One region of the Stenotrophomonas sp. YJH_SMC_138 genome, then DNA from elsewhere that is predicted to be linked to it. Evidence: riboswitches for the same ligand, from Rfam matches in the RefSeq annotation. Region 1 holds a riboswitch; the other holds the start of a gene.
What was found. A riboswitch is a leader RNA that binds a small molecule or an ion and turns the genes downstream of it on or off. The one in region 1 is predicted to bind glycine.
Positions count from the first base shown of each region.

Region 2: another riboswitch for glycine. It lies ahead of gcvP (aminomethyl-transferring glycine dehydrogenase); the one in region 1 lies ahead of AC5P7I_RS03815 (trimeric intracellular cation channel family protein).

Region 1 covers NZ_JCAFTB010000001.1:860,892-869,239, forward strand. Annotated here, with positions in the region: gene AC5P7I_RS03775 (glutathione S-transferase family protein) at 1-184, opposite strand, end outside; gene AC5P7I_RS03780 (NYN domain-containing protein) at 318-1,097, opposite strand; gene AC5P7I_RS03785 (NAD(P)/FAD-dependent oxidoreductase) at 1,221-2,501, shown strand; gene AC5P7I_RS03790 (IS110-like element ISStma6 family transposase) at 2,575-3,489, opposite strand; gene imm9 (Imm9 family immunity protein) at 3,817-4,293, opposite strand; gene AC5P7I_RS03800 (hypothetical protein) at 4,544-4,999, opposite strand; gene AC5P7I_RS03805 (nuclear transport factor 2 family protein) at 5,003-5,434, opposite strand; gene AC5P7I_RS03810 (GIY-YIG nuclease family protein) at 5,579-5,842, opposite strand; glycine riboswitch at 5,883-5,972, shown strand; glycine riboswitch at 5,986-6,091, shown strand; gene AC5P7I_RS03815 (trimeric intracellular cation channel family protein) at 6,174-6,791, shown strand; gene AC5P7I_RS03820 (3-deoxy-7-phosphoheptulonate synthase) at 7,054-8,127, opposite strand.
Region 2 covers NZ_JCAFTB010000001.1:123,418-131,765, reverse strand. Annotated here, with positions in the region: gene AC5P7I_RS00625 (amino acid permease) at 1-17, shown strand, start outside; gene AC5P7I_RS00620 (VOC family protein) at 156-566, shown strand; gene gcvP (aminomethyl-transferring glycine dehydrogenase) at 658-3,525, opposite strand; glycine riboswitch at 3,588-3,690, opposite strand; gene AC5P7I_RS00610 (multidrug effflux MFS transporter) at 3,990-5,216, shown strand; gene AC5P7I_RS00605 (siderophore-interacting protein) at 5,357-6,250, shown strand; gene AC5P7I_RS00600 (hypothetical protein) at 6,319-6,711, shown strand; gene AC5P7I_RS00595 (M2 family metallopeptidase) at 6,831-8,348, opposite strand, start outside.

The DNA of each region.
Region 1 (8,348 bases):
GCAGGCCGTGGTCCTCGATCACCGGCACCAGGCCGTTGGGATTCATCGCCTGGTACTCCGGCGTCTGCGTGCCGCCATGGCTGCCGCCGACTTCGATGGATTCGTACGGCAGGCCGATCTCCTCGGCACACCACAGCACCTTGCGGACGTTGCTGGAATTGCGGCGGCCCCAGATCTTCAACATGCGGGTTTTCCTTGCTGGCAATGCGAGCGGCAACGATACGCCTGATTGGAGTGGAGATGTGCGTGCCGGATGCGGGATCGGGCATCTACAGCATGCCGGCCAGCGGCCGGCACTACCGGTTCTTTTGCCGGCACTACCGGTTCTTTTTTGGCAGCGCGCGTACGTAGGACGACTTGCCATCCTTCTTCAGCTCGAACAGGCCGATCGCCGCCAGCAGATCGCTGAGTTTGCCGTAGCCATAGTTGCGCGGATCGAACGAGGCCTGGTTGCCGATCTGGCTGCCGACCGGCCCCAGGTGCGACCAGCCATCCTCGCCCTCGGCCGAGGACACCGCGCGGCGCAGCATCTTCACCAGCCGGGTGTCGCTGCGCATTTCCGCCCCGCTCTTGCGCGGGCGTGCATCATCATTGGCGACGGGCTCGTTCGATGCCTGTTCGCTCGATGCCTGCTCGGCATCCGGCACGCTGGCGTGGGTCTGGCCCAGCGCTTCCAGGTAGGTGAACTTCGAGCACGCGTTGACGAACGGTTCCGGCGTCTTCTTTTCGCCGAAGCCATACACCTTCACGCCGTCGGTCAGCAGGCGCATCACCATCGGGGTGAAATCGGCATCGCTCGACACGATGGCGAAGCCATCAAGGTTGCGCGCGTACAGCAGGTCCATGGCATCGATCACCATCGCCATGTCCGACGCATTCTTGCCCTTGCTGTAGGCGAACTGCTGGATCGGGCGGATCGCGTATTCGTGCAGCACCGCTTCCCAGCCCTTCAACCGCGGGCTCTTCCAGTTGCCGTAGGCACGGCGCACGTTGGCCACGCCATAGCGGGCGACTTCGGCCAGGACCTCGTCGATCTTCGAGGCCGGCGCATTGTCGGCGTCGATCAACAGGGCGATGCGCTTTTCCGGTTCGCTCATGGATTCCTCGCGGGCGGTTGCCTGAACCCGAGTATCGCCGATCCACGCGGGCGCTGACGTGACAGGTGGCCGCCGTGCGAAGATGCCAGGCGCTTCCCCCAATGCCCCCACTGGAGTGAGTCGATGAGTCGCGAGCGCGTTCCCCACCTGGTCGTTGTCGGCGGCGGTTTTGCCGGTCTCTGGGCCACCCGTGCCCTGGCCCGCGAGCGCATACGCATCACCCTGGTCGACCGCCGCAACCATCACCTGTTCCAGCCGCTGCTGTACCAGGTGGCCACCGCCGGCCTGTCCGCGCCGGATATCGCCGCACCGCTGCGCCACATCCTCGGCCACCAGCGCAACGTGGAAGTCCGCCTCGGCGAAGTGGTCGCCATCGACAAGCAGGCACGGCAGATCGGCATGGCCGATGGCAGCACGCTGGACTACGACAGCCTGCTGCTGGCCACCGGCGCCACCCACGCCTACTTCGGCAACGACCAGTGGGCCGATGATGCCCCCGGCCTGAAAACGCTGGACGATGCCATTGCACTGCGCCGCAAGCTGCTGCTGGCGTTCGAGCGTGCCGAGGCCGAACCGGACCCGGCCAGGAAGGCGGCGTGGCTGAGTTTCGCCATCGTCGGTGGTGGCCCCACCGGCGTCGAACTGGCCGGCACGCTGGCCGAGATCGCGCGCCACACGCTGCGCAACGAATTCCGCCACATCGATCCGGCCAGCGCCAAGGTGCGGCTGGTCGAGGCTGGGCCGCGCGTGCTGTCCTCGTTCCCGGAAGTGCTTTCGCTGAAGGCGCGCCGCCAGCTGGAAAAGCTGGGCGTGGAAGTGCTGACCGGTACCCCGGTGAGCGACATCGACAGCCAGGGCTTCACGCTCGGTGAGCAGTTCGTGCCGGCCCGCACCGTGGTCTGGGCCGCCGGCGTGGCCGCTTCACCACTGGCGCGCACGCTGGACGTGCCGCTGGACCGCGCCGGCCGCGTGCAGGTGCAGCCGGACCTGACCCTGCCTGATCACCCGGAGCTGTTCGTGGCCGGCGACCTGGCCGCACTGAGCCAGGCCGACGGCAAGCCGGTTCCCGGCGTGGCGCCCGCGGCCAAGCAGATGGGCAAGTACGTGGCCGAGGTGGTCCGTGCACGCCTGCACGGCAAGCCCGAGCCCGGTCCGTTCAAGTACGCCGACTACGGCAACCTGGCCACCATTGGCCGCATGGCCGCGATCGTGCACCTGGGCCGGCTGCAGCTCTCCGGCGTGCTGGCCTGGTGGTTCTGGCTGGCCGCGCACGTGTTCTTCCTGATCGGCTTCCGCAACCGCATCGTGGTGCTGCTGAACTGGGCGGTCGCGTACTGGAGCTACCAACGCAGCGCGCGCATCATCTTCGGTGATGACCAGGACGACCGGCGGCCGAGGCGGTAAGGCCGCACGCAACAGGGGTCGGATCCCTTTCCGCGGGAAAGGGCTCTGACTCCATGCAGTAGCAACTGTCTTGTCAGGGGCAGCCGAGGGCCACCTCGGCGTCCCGCTTACGGGCGTTTAGGATCACCAGCATTTTGCGCATGACCGCCACGAGCGCCACCTTGCTCGCTTTGCCTTTGGCCTTCAGGCCAGCGTAAAACGTGCGCAGTCTTGGCTCGTACCGGATGGCCGTCAGGGCCGCCATGTAAAGGGCTTCGCGTACCACCGCGCGCCCACCACTGATCCGCCGTTGGCCCTGCCAAGTGCCACTTTCGCGGTTCATCGGGGCCAGCCCCACCAGCGACGCTATGGCTTTGCTTCCCAAGCTGCCCAGTTCGGGCAACTCGCTGGCCAGTGTGCTGATCAGGATGGGGCCGACGCCTTTGAGCGCGCCGATGTTCTTCCAGCCAGGCTGTCCCTCAAGCTGCTCGGCAATAGCTTTGTCCAGTTGCTTCAGGTCGTCAGATAGCTGAGCTATATAGCGTTGCTTCATCGCAATCAGATCCGGATCGACCAATCGCCGCAAGCGCTGCATCTCACTGACCCGCATCTGCACCAGATGCCTGCGGCATTGCGCAAATTCAGCCAGACGCTGCTGCCAAGGGGCAGGCGGTACGTAGCGGGTCAGCGGTAACAAATGGGCCATCTGCGCCAGCACTGTCGCATCGAGCCGATCGGTCTTTGCGGCACGGCCTGTGCCTTGGGCAAATCGCCGTGCACGCGCCGGATTGATTCGCACCATCGGCAGGCCGGCGGCGTGCAATACATCCAGAGCAGCACGCTCGTAACCCCCGCTTGCCTCAAGAACGACCTGCTTGATCGGCCACGTCTTCAGCCACCGAATTAAGCGTACAAAGCCGCGCTTGTCGTTGCTGAATTGGCGAAACTGCTCTCCATGGACGGCCACATCCAGCGTGGCTTTGCTCACATCAATCCCGATCCCAAACATGGCAGAACTCCGCTAGGCTGACAGGGTCGAGAGCTCTCCCCGCTTGCCCAGTCTTATCAGTTCGAGCGCCAACTCAACCAACTGTTCGGGCGGTTCAGGGAGAATCCGGCGTGGGGACCCAAGCTACTTCTCGGTCGCAAGACCTGGATCCACACGGTCGCCCACGCCGGGCTCTCGGCCCCCAAGGTGCCAGATCGGCAAGAGATAAGATCCACGCCATGCGTGGATGAGCACCCGCACATCCCCCATCTTCATCCATGCGTCAGGCCTCCTGCATTTTTGAGAAGCCGCAGTCAGGAATGGTTGTTGTGCTTCCCGCCGCTCTCGTCAAGCAACGTATCGAATCACTTTTCCGCTGCACTTGAAGCCCAACTCAAATGCCATGTCGATAGCACGCTCAGCGCTACCCACGAAGTACTCCTGCAGCCCTTCGTAGTCTGCAAACTGCGGATTGATGACGTGGGACTTCGGCTCATTCACGGGATGGAAGAAGCCTAGTCCATACATGGCATGGTCGGGCAGGCCGTACCCCACGACCTCGATACTGGGAACCGGAATCGAAATACTGACCAAGAACTCCATGTCGGAGGGGTATCGCCTCGTGCGTTTGAAGACTCCAATGGAATCGGTGTTCCGGATGACGACGTACATCAGCAATCGCCAACCTCCCAGATCCGCAACATTCACTTGATCGATCTTCGTCTGCAGGTAGCCGTCCAACATACGGTTGATTTCAAAGATATCGAGCGTTCTGCTGACACCAGGAGATTCGCTCGACACAATGCATCTGATCTGCTTTTCCATGAGTGTGCTGTCTGTCTGATGGCATCAGCCTTCCGCAATGCAACTTTCGTGGCAACTATTCCACCCACTGTGCCTGACCACAGACCGGGATGAAATCAAGCCGGGCGTCTGGGATAAGATGGTTTTTCGCAGTCGCGACTTCCAGAAAAGTTGCTCAGCGGGAAACGAGAGGTTTCGTGCTACGAATTTACTTTAGTGCCGTATACGACACGCGTAGCGGAGAGTAGGACCATTCACATACCGCGTGGGTCTACCGGTTCATCGGGCCACCGGGCACCCGCCGTTTCGACCAGGTCCGGCAGAAGTCCTCCTTCCTCGCGGTGTCGGCAATCTGCGCGGCACTCCAATGCCGGGTGATCCAGATCGCCAACGCGGTGCTGCTGAGATGCCAGCGCAGCATGCCGCGCTGCGGTTGCCGCCACAGGTGGCGCCGGGCAATCCAGAAGGCCTCCCGCTCCACTTCAGGCACCTTGTTCTTCATCCCGTCCTTGTCGAAGAACTGGGCGGTGAAGCGCCAGGGGTTCATCGGCTGGTATCCCGCCCGTGGCTCACCGCTGCACGCAGCCACGCCACTGGGCGCGCGGTCGGCCGGCTTCGGCCGACCGTCCACCAATGCCAGCCCGAGCAGATACAGCAGGCCAGGCAGCAGCGCGATGCCGGCGACCAGCACGACGACGGAGATCCATGCGTTGCCGGCGGCACGCATCGCTCAGTGCGCCTTCGGTTTCGGGTACCACAGTGCGTTGACGATGACCCAGCGCTGGTCGAAACGCCCCATGTGGAAGTAGTCGACGAACCACGGGGTTTCCAGCCGCACCGAGGCCGCGTTGCCGGTCACGTCCAGCACCGTGCAGCGGCGATCCCATTGATCCTTCGGGGTCTTCAGCGCGCCCTGTTTCGTCAGCGAGACTAGCTCTTCCTTCGACATCCGGCGCAGGCCCAGGCGCTCGTCTGGCGTATCACCGAGGACCGCGCGCTTGGCCAGGTCCGGGTGCAGCGAACGGGCGACGCGCTGCGGGTCGGCCTCCAGCTGGCCATCGACGTAGTCGTGGCAGGTGGCTTCGATGGCCGCGATCGTGGCGGGGTCGGCGGCAGGGCTCGTTGCTGCGGAAAGCGCGAACAGCAGGGCAATCGTGGACATCCGGGTCTCCAGCTCTGGGCGCGGGCGGATCATCGCATGGGCCGAATGGCCCATCCACGCATGACGTGGATCTACTGTAGAGCCGAGCCCATGCTCGGCTCCCGCATCGGGCAGATGGAACAACAGCCGAGCCTGGGCTCGGCTCTACAAAAGCGCCTGCAGCCAGGCCAGCTTGCGTTCGCGGGGCTGCTGCTTGAGTTGCCACTCGGCCCGCGAGGCGGCGGCCCGGTCCGGGTATTCGCGCACGGCCAGCACGCGCAGCGGCGGCCGGGCCCGGGTGTAGCGCGCGCCCTTGCCGGCCTGGTGGGCGGCGAAACGCGCCTCCACATCGGTGCTGATGCCGGCGTAATAGCTGCCATCGCGGCATTCGAGCAGGTACAGGAACCACGGGCGGAGGGATGGGGCCATGCCTGGATTATGCCGTGCTGCACTGCAGCGGATATACTGGCGACCGAATGCAGGAGAGAGGCGCCGCGCTGGCGCCCGCCGAAGGCGCAGGCTCCCATGATCGCTCAGGCCGGTGGGCTGGAATCCCACCAACCATGCATTCGACTCGCCGAGCTGGAGAGAGGTCACCGGGCATGCTCGGGGCGATCCGCCGAAGGGGCACGCGGCCCATGCCGCTGAACTCTCAGGCAAAAGGACAGCGGGAGCGGCACCGGTCATCGTCATCCCGTCATTGCGCAGGCAGTGGCGGTGGTCGCGCATGGCCGGCCCCACCGCGCCCGGAGCCTGTCCCATGCTGCTGTCCATCATCTACCTGATCGCCATTTCCGCCGAAGCCATGACCGGCGCACTGTCCGCCGGCCGCCGCCGCATGGACCTGTTCGGCGTGGTCATGATCGCCTGCGTCACCGCCCTCGGGGGTGGTTCACTGCGCGACATCCTGCTCGGCCACTACCCGCTGGGCTGGGTGAAGCACCCCGAGTACCTGGGCTTCACCGTGTGCGCGGCGCTGATCGCCACCTGGGTGGCGCGCTGGATGCACCACTTCCGCCGCACCTTCCTGGTGCTCGACGGGCTGGGCCTGATCGCCTTCACCCTGATCGGCTGCTCGATCGCGCGCGAGGCCGGCCATGCGATGCCGATCGTGCTGATCGCCGGCATGCTGACCGGCGCGTTCGGCGGGGTGCTGCGCGACATCCTCTGCAACGAGGTGCCACTCATCTTCCAGAAGGAGCTGTACGCGATCATCGCGCTGCTGACCGGCGCGGCCTATCTGTTGCTGCTGCACTGGGGCGTGGCCGATGCCACCGCAATCCTGTGCTGCCTTGGCGGCGGCTTCGCGTTGCGCCTGCTGGCGATCCACTACCGCTGGGAAATGCCGAAGTTCGTCTACCACGACGAAGTGCATTGAGCCTCTTCGTAAAGTCGAGCCATGCTCGACTGCTCTTTGCAGGAAACCAACGCGCTTCGCGCGCAGGTCGGGCACGGCTCGACGCTACAGGAAGCGGTATCACCACCCCGGCGATGTACCTGGCGCTGTCGCTCATGCGCAGCGCCAGGCGCATCGCCGGTGCAGATGGGCCGGCCTCCAACTCCGACCGGCCCTGATCGCGGCCGCACCCCCGCAGGCGCTGGCCGCCATCCACACACGTGCCGCACTCAGGCGGCTTCGATCAGGCTGCTTCGGACACCTTCACGTCGCGACGGGCGCGCACGGCCGCAGCCAGACGCTCCAGCACCGTCACGGTGGTGTCCCAGTCGATGCAGCCATCGGTGATGCTCTGCCCGTAAACCAGCGGCTGGCCTTCCACCAGTTCCTGGCGGCCACCGACCAGATGGCTCTCGATCATCACGCCAACGATGCGCTGTTCGCCGTCTTCCAGCTGAACAGCAATGTCCTCGATCACCTTCGGCTGGTTCTCGGGGTTCTTCAGGCTGTTGGCGTGGCTGGCGTCGATCATCAGGCGCGTCGGCAGCTTGGCCTTGGCCAGCACCTGGCAGGCGTCGGCGACGCTGCCGGCGTCGTAGTTCGGCTGCTTGCCGCCACGCAGGATCACATGGCAATCCGGATTGCCGGTGGTCGACACGATGGCGGTGCCGCCCTGCTTGGTGACCGACAGGAAGTGATGCGGGTTGGACGCCGCACCCACCGCGTCAGCGGCGATCTTGACGTTGCCATCGGTGCCGTTCTTGAAGCCGACCGGGCACGACAGCCCCGAAGCCAGCTCACGATGCACCTGGCTTTCGGTGGTACGCGCGCCGATCGCGCCCCACGCCACCAGGTCGGCGATGTACTGCGGCGAGATCACATCGAGGAATTCGACACCGGCCGGCAGGCCGAGCTTGTTGATGTCGCGCAGCAGGCCGCGGGCAATGCGCAGGCCCTTGTCGATCCTGAAGCTGCCGTCCAGGTCCGGGTCGTTGATCAGGCCCTTCCAGCCCACCGTGGTGCGCGGCTTCTCGAAGTACACACGCATGACGATTTCCAGTTCGCCGGCCAGCGCGTCGCGCAGCGGCTTCAGGCGCTGGGCGTATTCGATGGCGGCCTTCGGGTCGTGGATCGAGCACGGGCCCACCACCACTGCCAGGCGGTCGTCACGGCCGTGCAGGATCTGGTGCAGGGCCGCGCGCGAGGCGCTGACGGTGTCGGAGGCTTCATCGTCACAGGGCAGCATCGCCAGCAGCTGGGCAGGCGGTGTCAGCGGTTCGATGGTGCGGATGCGCAGGTCGTCGGTGTGCGGGGGCATTGCAGGAGATCTCCGGAACGTTGGGGTCCCCAGCGTGGCGGCATGAAAAAAGCCGCCAGGTTCGCTGGCGGCTTTCGGGAATGCGTCTGAAGCTTTCTTCAGGGTGAGCGCAGTCCTTCCTCCGCCAGTGGCTTCGGAAAGTAATACCAGTAAAAGCGGGTGGCGGCTGCGTTCATGGGGTGTATTGATAGCACAGCTTTTGCGCAGTGCAAAATGTTTCA
Region 2 (8,348 bases), 740 kb from region 1:
GCATGCGCCAGGCGTGATTCTGTAGAGCCGACCCTGCGGTCGGCTGCTGTTTGCGCGATCGCCAGCCGAGCATGGGCTCGGCTCTACAACAGGCACACACTCCGCGTGGCACTGTGCAGGCAGGCCGTCATCGGCCCGTCGACCAGGAGTACCGCATGCTGCGCAGCCGTCCCTTCCTGATGTTCACCGGCCAGGCCGAGGCCGCGCTGGCCCTGTACGCCGAAGCCTTTGCCGATTTCCGGCTGCTGGCCCTGCAACGCCATCCCGAGGGGGCCGGCGCCGGCGTGCCGGGGCAGGTCCGCCAGGCCATCTTCCTGCTCGGTGGCACCCACTACCTGTGCTTCGACAGCCTGGACGTGCACGATTTCACCTTCTCGCCGTCGATCTCGCTGTTCGTCGAGTGTTCCGGTGCCGAGCAGTTCGAGCGCGCGGCACGCGTGCTGGGTGAGGGCGGCCATTGGTTGATGCCGGTGGGCGACTATGACTTCAGCAATCGCTACGGCTGGGTGCAGGACCGCTTTGGCGTGTCGTGGCAGTTGAGCCTGGGGCAGATGCCGGACCCGTGATCGGATGCTTGTGGGTGTGGGCCTTGGTCCACACGCCCCATGAAAACGGCCCGCTTGCGCGGGCCGTTTTCTTTACCGATGCAGTGAGGAATCACGCCTCGACTTCATCATCCTTGTAGGCATCGACCGGGATGCAGGCGCACATCACGTTCTTGTCGCCGTACACGTTGTCGACACGCGCCACCGGCGGCCAGTATTTGCTCTGCTTCAGGCTGGCCAGCGGGAAGGCGGCCAGTTCACGCGGGTAGGCGTGGGTCCACTCGCTGGCGGTCACTGCGGTGGCAGTGTGCGGCGCGTTCTTCAGCGGGTTGTCCTCGCGGTCGAGGCGGCCGTCTTCGATCGCGGTGATCTCCTCGCGGATCTGGATCATCGCGTTGATGAAGCGATCCAGTTCGTGCAGCGATTCGCTTTCGGTCGGCTCCACCATCAGCGTGCCGGCCACCGGGAAGCTCAGGGTCGGGGCATGGAAGCCGAAGTCGATCAGGCGCTTGGCCACGTCCTCGGCACCGATGCCGCTGGTCTTCTCCAGCGGGCGCACGTCCAGGATGCACTCGTGCGCCACCAGGCCGTTGCGGCCGGTGTACAGGGTCTTGAAGTGCGGGGCCAGGCGCTTGGCGATGTAGTTGGCGTTGAGCTGCGCGACCTGGGTGGCCTTGCGCAGGCCGTCGCGGCCCATCATCGCGATGTACATCCAGCTGATCGGCAGGATCGAGGCGCTGCCGAAGCTGGCCGCGCTGACCATGCCGACCGGGCCGTTGTCACCCAGCTTGCCCGGCAGGAACGGGGCCAGGTGCTCCTTGACCGCGCACGGGCCGACGCCCGGGCCGCCACCGCCGTGCGGGATGCAGAAGGTCTTGTGCAGATTCAGGTGCGAAACGTCCGACCCCCACTTGCCCGGCTTGGCCACGCCGACCAGGGCATTCATGTTGGCACCGTCGGTGTACACCTGGCCGCCGTGCTTGTGGATGATCTCGCAGATCTCCACCACCTCTTCCTCGAACACGCCGTGCGTGGACGGGTAGGTCATCATGATCGCGGCCAGGCGGTCGCTGTACTTCTCGGCGTTGAGGCGGATGTCCTCGACGTCGACGTTGCCGTTGGCATCGGTCTTGGTCACCACCACCTTCATGCCGCACATCTGCGCCGAGGCCGGGTTGGTGCCGTGCGCCGAATCCGGGATCAGGCAGATGTCGCGGTGGCCTTCGCCGCGCGAGCGGTGGTAGGCGCGGATCGCCAGCAGGCCGGCGTACTCGCCCTGCGCGCCGGAGTTCGGCTGCAGGCTGACCGCGTCATAGCCGGTGCATTCGACCAGCATCGCTTCCAGCGTGTCGATGAGTTCCTTGTAGCCCAGCGCCTGGTCGGCCGGCACCAGCGGGTGGATCTGCGAGAACTCCGGCCAGGTCACCGGGATCATCTCGGCGGTGGCGTTGAGCTTCATGGTGCACGAGCCCAGCGGGATCATCGTGCGGTCCATCGCCAGGTCCTTGTCGGCCAGCGAGCGCAGGTAGCGCAGCAGTTCGTGCTCGCTGTGGTGGGTGTTGAACACCGGATGGGTCAGGAACGCGGACTGGCGCAGCAGGCCGGCCGGCAGTGCGTCGGCGGTGCTGGCATCCAGCGCATCGATGTCGGCCTGCGCGCCGAACACGGCGGCCAGCGCGACCACGTCGCCGCGGGTGGCGGTCTCGTCCAGGCTGATGCCGACCGAGTCGCTGTCGATCGCACGCAGGTTGTAACCGGCGGCGCGGGCCTTGGCGTGAATCTCATCGGCATGCACGCCGGTGATGTGCAGCGTATCGAAGAAGTCGCCACCGACCTGCACGCCGGCCTCGCGCAGCGCGGCGGCCAGGATCGAGGCCAGGCGGTGGGTACGCCGGGCGATGCGGGTCAGGCCTTCCGGGCCGTGGTACACGGCATACATCGAGGCCATCACCGCCAGCAGCACCTGTGCGGTACAGATGTTGGAGGTGGCCTTCTCGCGGCGGATGTGCTGCTCGCGGGTCTGCAGGGTCAGGCGGTAGGCCGGGTTGCCCTGGGCATCGACCGAGACGCCGATCAGGCGGCCCGGCATCGAGCGCTTGTAGGCGTCGCGGCAGGCCATGAATGCGGCGTGCGGGCCGCCGAAGCCGAACGGCACGCCGAAACGCTGGCTGTTGCCGACCACGATGTCCGCACCCCATTCGCCCGGGGCGGCCAGCAGGGTCAGCGCCAGCAGGTCGGTGGCCACGGCCACCAGGCCGCCGCGCGCGTGCACGGCCTCGACCAGCGCCTTGTAGTCGCCGATCTGGCCGAAGGTGTCCGGGTACTGCAGCAGCAGGCCGAAGGCTTCTGCTTCCAGTGCCTCGGCCGGGGTGCCGACGCGCAGCACGATGCCCATGGGCTCGGCGCGGGTGCGCAGCAGTTCCAGGGTCTGCGGGTGCACGGCGTCGTGCACGAAGAAGGTGTCCGATTTCGACTTGGCCGAACGCTTGGCCAGGGTCATCGCTTCAGCTGCGGCGGTGGCTTCGTCCAGCAGCGAGGCGTTGGCGATTTCCATGCCGGTGAGGTCGGCGCACAGGGTCTGGAAGTTGATCAGCGCTTCCATGCGGCCCTGCGAGATCTCGGCCTGGTACGGGGTGTAGGCGGTGTACCAGGCCGGGTTTTCCAGGATGTTGCGCAGGATCACGTTCGGCGTGTGGGTACCGTAGTAGCCCTGGCCGATGAAGCTGCGCAGCACGGTGTTCTTGTCGGCGATCGCACGGATCTTCGCCAGTGCCTGCACTTCGGTCATCGATTCCGGCAGTGCCAGCGGCGCCGGCGACTTGATCTTGGCCGGTACGATGGCATCGGTCATCGCATCCAGCGACGCGTGGCCGACGACGTCGAGCATCTGCGCGATCTCGGCATCGTTGGGGCCGATGTGGCGCTCGACGAACGCATTGTGGTGCTCGAGCTCACGCAGGGAAGGGGTGTTCTGGGACATGGCGAAGGATCCGTCAGGAAAGGGCACACGCACGGGCACAAGCCGCCGGTCGGCGGTCTGCGGGGCGCCCCTCTGTCCTTTTGCCTGAGAGTTTGGAAGCGCGGAAAACCGCGGCTTCGTGCCCCTTCGGCGCCGGATCGAACCGGTCTCTCCAGAGTTGTGTTACGGGTGGTATCGGGCCTGAGCGATTACGGGCGTTGCGCCTTCGGCAGCGGTGTTCCGCTTCTCCCACCGTGTTGCCTGCCGATTATAGCCCGTTGCGGGCGCGCCAGCCGCCTGCGGGCCCGGCCGCGGCGCCTGAATGGCCGATGGCCCGCCCGTGCGTTTTGTGCACTGCTGCATGGCATCAGGCGCAATCCCCACCTATGATGGGCGGATACCCGAATTCATCTGGCGCCGTCCCTGCTGCAGGGGACTGGCGCCCGCCGTGCGTGCCGCGCATGGCCCTGCCGGACGCCTTCTCCATGACCGCCGCTGTTGCTCCTTCCACCCGCCGCATGGCCCTGCTGCTCGCCGGCCTGGCCATGTTCGGTCCGTTCTCGATCGACACCATCTTCCCCGCGTTCCCGCAGCTGGCCCAGCGCCTGGCGGTGGACGAGGTGGCGGTGCAGCAGACCATCAGCGTGTACCTGCTGTTCTACGGCCTGATGAGCCTGGCACACGGCCCGCTGTCCGATGCCTGGGGCCGCAAGCGGGTGATCCTCGGCGGCCTGGTGGTGTTCGTCGGCGCCTCGGTCGGCTGTGCGCTGTCCACCGATCTGACCACGCTGCTGGGGTTCCGCGCCCTGCAGGGCCTGTCCGCAGGCGTCGGCATGATCGTCGGCCGCGCGGTGATCCGCGACCTGTACCACGGTCACGACGCGCAGCGGCTGATGAGCCAGGTGTCGATGCTGTTCGGCATCGCCCCGGCGATCGCGCCGATCATCGGTGGCTGGATCCTGCTCAGCGGTGCTGGCTGGCCGCTGATCTTCTGGTTCCTGGTGGTGTTCGCACTGGTTCTGCTGGCGGCCACCGCCCGCTACCTGCCGGAGACCCATCCGCTCGAAGCGCGCGTTCCGTTGTCGCCGCGGGTGCTGATGCGTGATTACGTGCGCATCGGTTTCAATCCGCGCTTCCTGCGCCTGGCGCTGGCCGGCAGCATCGGTTTCGGTGGCATCTTCCTGTACATCTCCTCGGCACCGGTGTTCGTGATGCAGCACCTGCACCTGGGCGAGGGCGGTTTCGCCTGGCTGTTCATCCCCACCATCGGCGGCATGACCACCGGCTCGTTCCTGTCCGGGCGCATGGCCGGGCACACCACGCCCACCCGCCAGGTATCCATTGGTTTCGGCCTGTGCGCGCTGTCGGTGCTGCTGAACGTCGGCTACGTGGCGCTGGCGCCGCAGTTCGTGCTGCCGTGGGCGGTGCTGCCGATCTTCCTGGGTGGCATGGGCATGGCGCTGATCTTCCCGATCCTGGCGCTGGCGGTGCTGGACATGTACCCGCACCAGCGCGGCCTGGCCTCGTCGCTGCAGGCCTTCGTGCAGCTGATGATCAGCACCGTGGTGGCCGGCGTGGTGTCGCCGCTGCTCAGCGCCAGCCCGCTGCACCTGGCGTTGGGCCAGGCCGGGTTCTTCGGCGCCGGCTTCGTGTTCTGGTACTGGGAACACCGGCGCGAACGCGCGGCGCAGGCAGCCTGCACGGGTCACTGAGCAGCGCGCAGGGGTAGGGCGGGCCGTGGCGCCCGCAACGCTTGCGGCGGGAAACCGCCGGACTAGGCTGGGCACTCCAGCCAGCCGGTGCACAGGTGCACGACAGCCAGCCGATCCACTGTCGTTGCATGAGGTTCCCCATGGCTGCGCAGCAGACCTACCGCCTGTTCGAGGTGGCGCTGAAGGAGCGCCGCGTTCTTTCCCCTTCCCTGGACCGCATGGTGTTCACCGGTGCCGACGTGGCGCGGATGACGACCGGAGGGCCGGACCAGCGCATCAAGGTGTTCTTCCCCTTGCCCGGCCAGGAGGCGCCGCAGGTCCCCAGCGGCGAGGACTGGTACCCACGCTATCGGGCCCTGCCGGACGATCAGCGCCCGCCGATGCGCACCTACACCCTCCGCCAGCTGCGTGCAGAGCAGGGCGAGGTCGATGTTGATTTCGTGCTGCATGGCGAGACCGGGCCGGCCTCGCGATGGGCCATCCATGCACGGCCGGGCGACCGCGTGGTGCTGCTGGCCCCGGATGCCGACTGCGCCGACAGCAGCGAGGGCTGGGAATGGAAGCCGCCGGCCGGCGTTGGCCAGGTGCTGCTGGTGGCTGACGAGACCGCGCTGCCGGCAGTGGCCGGCATTCTTGAGGAACTGGCGGCCAGGGTGGATCCGCCGCGTACGCTGGCCCTGCTGGAAGTGGCGCAGGCCGGTGATGCGGTTCGCCTGAAGGCGCCGGCCACGGCCGAGCTGGTCTGGTTGCCGCGCGGGCGGGCGGCGTACGGGGCGCCTCTGTTGCAGGCGGTGCAGGCGCGCCTGGCCGCCTCGAGCGTGGTCGCTGGCGAAGAACTGGAAGAGATCGACGTCGACGCGCAGATCCTCTGGGAACAGGCCGATGCCAGCGTGGCCGGGCCGCTGTATGCCTGGGTGGCAGGCGAGGCGGGAGCGGTGATGGCGATCCGTCGCCATCTGGTCCGCGAGTGCGGGCTGGACCGCCGCACGATCACCTTCATGGGTTACTGGCGGCACGGGAAAGTGTTGGACTGAGGGGGTGTGAAGCGGTGTGGCGGGCGGGGTGCGCTATCCTTGCGCCCCCCTCGCAGCGGTACCGCACCATGTCCACCAGCTCCAAGACCCGCCGCGACCAGCGCCGTCGCCAGGAAAAGCAGGCCGCCAACAAGGCCGCTGCCCAGGCCTCGCCGGTGGAGCCGCATGCGGAACTGCGCGACGCGCAGCGCACCCTGCTGGCCGGTGTCGTGCGCCGCGATGGCGAATGGGTGCTGGGCATGGACGGCCGTATCGCCGGCCACAGTGACTCCGCCGCGCAGGTACTGGCGCTGATCATGCAGGCCGGTGAACTGCACGAGCGCAACGGCACGCCGGTGCGCCTGATGTACTCCGATGCGCTGCGCGACGCCGCACAGGCCGAAGCGAAGGAAAAGGGCCAGACCTTCGAGGAGTTCAAGGCGGACCTGGCCGCGGCGATGGCGGCGAAGAAGGACAGCTGACAGGCATTCCGGTAGAGCCGGCCGCTGGCCGGCTGCCCGCGGGGTCTTCATCGCGTAGTTGCCGGCCAGCGGCCGGCACTACCAGGAAGGGGCGGATCCTTGCGGACCCGCCCCTTTTCTCATTTCGCCGCCGGTGCCGCGTTGGCCTGCCAGCCGCACATCTGGCCTTCGTTCTGCTGCTTCAGCCACTCGTTGACCGGCGTGAAGTACTCGATCATCGGGCCGGCATCGAGCTTGTCGGTGCCGGTCAGCTCCTTCAGCGTGGCCTGCCACGGCTGGCTGGCACCCTTGCTCAGCATCGCCCAGTATTTCTGGCCGGCTTCCTTGTTGCCGTAGAAGGTGCACTCATGCAGCGGGCCCTTGTAGCCGGCCGCGTCGCACAGGCCCTTGTAGAACTGGAACTGCAGGATGCGCGCCAGGAAGTAGCGGGTGTACGGGGTGTTGCCTGGCACGTGGTACTTCGCGCCCGGATCGAAGAACTCCTCGCCACGGGTACTGGCAGGCGCCACGCCCTGGTACTTGGCCTTCAGGTCCCACCATGCCTTGTTGTAGTTGTCGGCGGTGATCGAACCATCGAACACACCCCAGCGCCAGCGGTCGATCATCAGCCCGAACGGCAGGAACGACACGCCCGACAGCGCCATGCGCATCTGGTTGTTGATGACCGCTTCGCGGCTTTCGGTCGGCGTATCGACCAGGCCGATCGAGCTGAGGTACTTGGGGGTCATCGCCAGCACGATGGTGTCGCCGATCGCTTCATGGAACCCATCGTTGGCACCGCCCTGGAACAGCGGCGGCAGCGGGTTGTAGGCCAGGTCGTAATAGATGTGGCCCAGCTCGTGGTAGATGGTGGTGAAGTTCTCTTCGTTCGGCTTGATGCACATCTTGGTGCGCACGTCGCCTTCCATGTTCATGTCCCAGGCGCTGGCGTGGCAGACCACATCGCGGTCATCGGGCTTGATGAACTGGGTGCGTTCCCAGTACGACTGCGGCAGCGACGGCATGCCCAGCGATACGTAGAAGTCCTGCGCGCGTTCGGTCATCTGCTTGGCGGTGCGCAGTTCGGCCTCGCGCTGCGCCTTGTACTGCGCGGCCACGTTGGCATCCTTGCCGGCCTTGGCCAGCGCCGCGCTCAGGTTGGTCTGGTATTGCTTCTCCAGCGCCGCGGTGATGTCCAGGCTGCCGGCGCCCGGGTACGGTTCCAGCTGGTCCCACAGGTTCGACCAGTCCTGCTGCCACATGTTGCCCAGCAGGTGCGCGGCGATCAGGCCGTTGCCCACTTCGGCCTTGTCCTTGCCGTAGGTCTTGTCCAGCTTGCCGCGTGCGTAGCAGTGCAGCTGCTCGTACATCGGCTTGACCTGTTCCCACAGGCGGTCGGTTTCCGGGCCGATCTGCTCCGGCGGCATGTCATAGCCGCTGCGCCACATCTGGCCGGCATCGGTGAAGCCCATGCCCTTGGCGCCTTCGTTCACCAGGCCGACGAACTTCTGGTAGTCGCCGCGCATGTTCTTGGTGGTGCTGTGCCAGCCCTGCCAGGCGTCGAGCTGCTTGTCATAGTCGCGGCTGCGTGCCAGCACCTGCTCCAGCTCGCCCAGCTGGCGGCAGGAGTTCGGATCGTTGGCATCGGTGCAGTACTT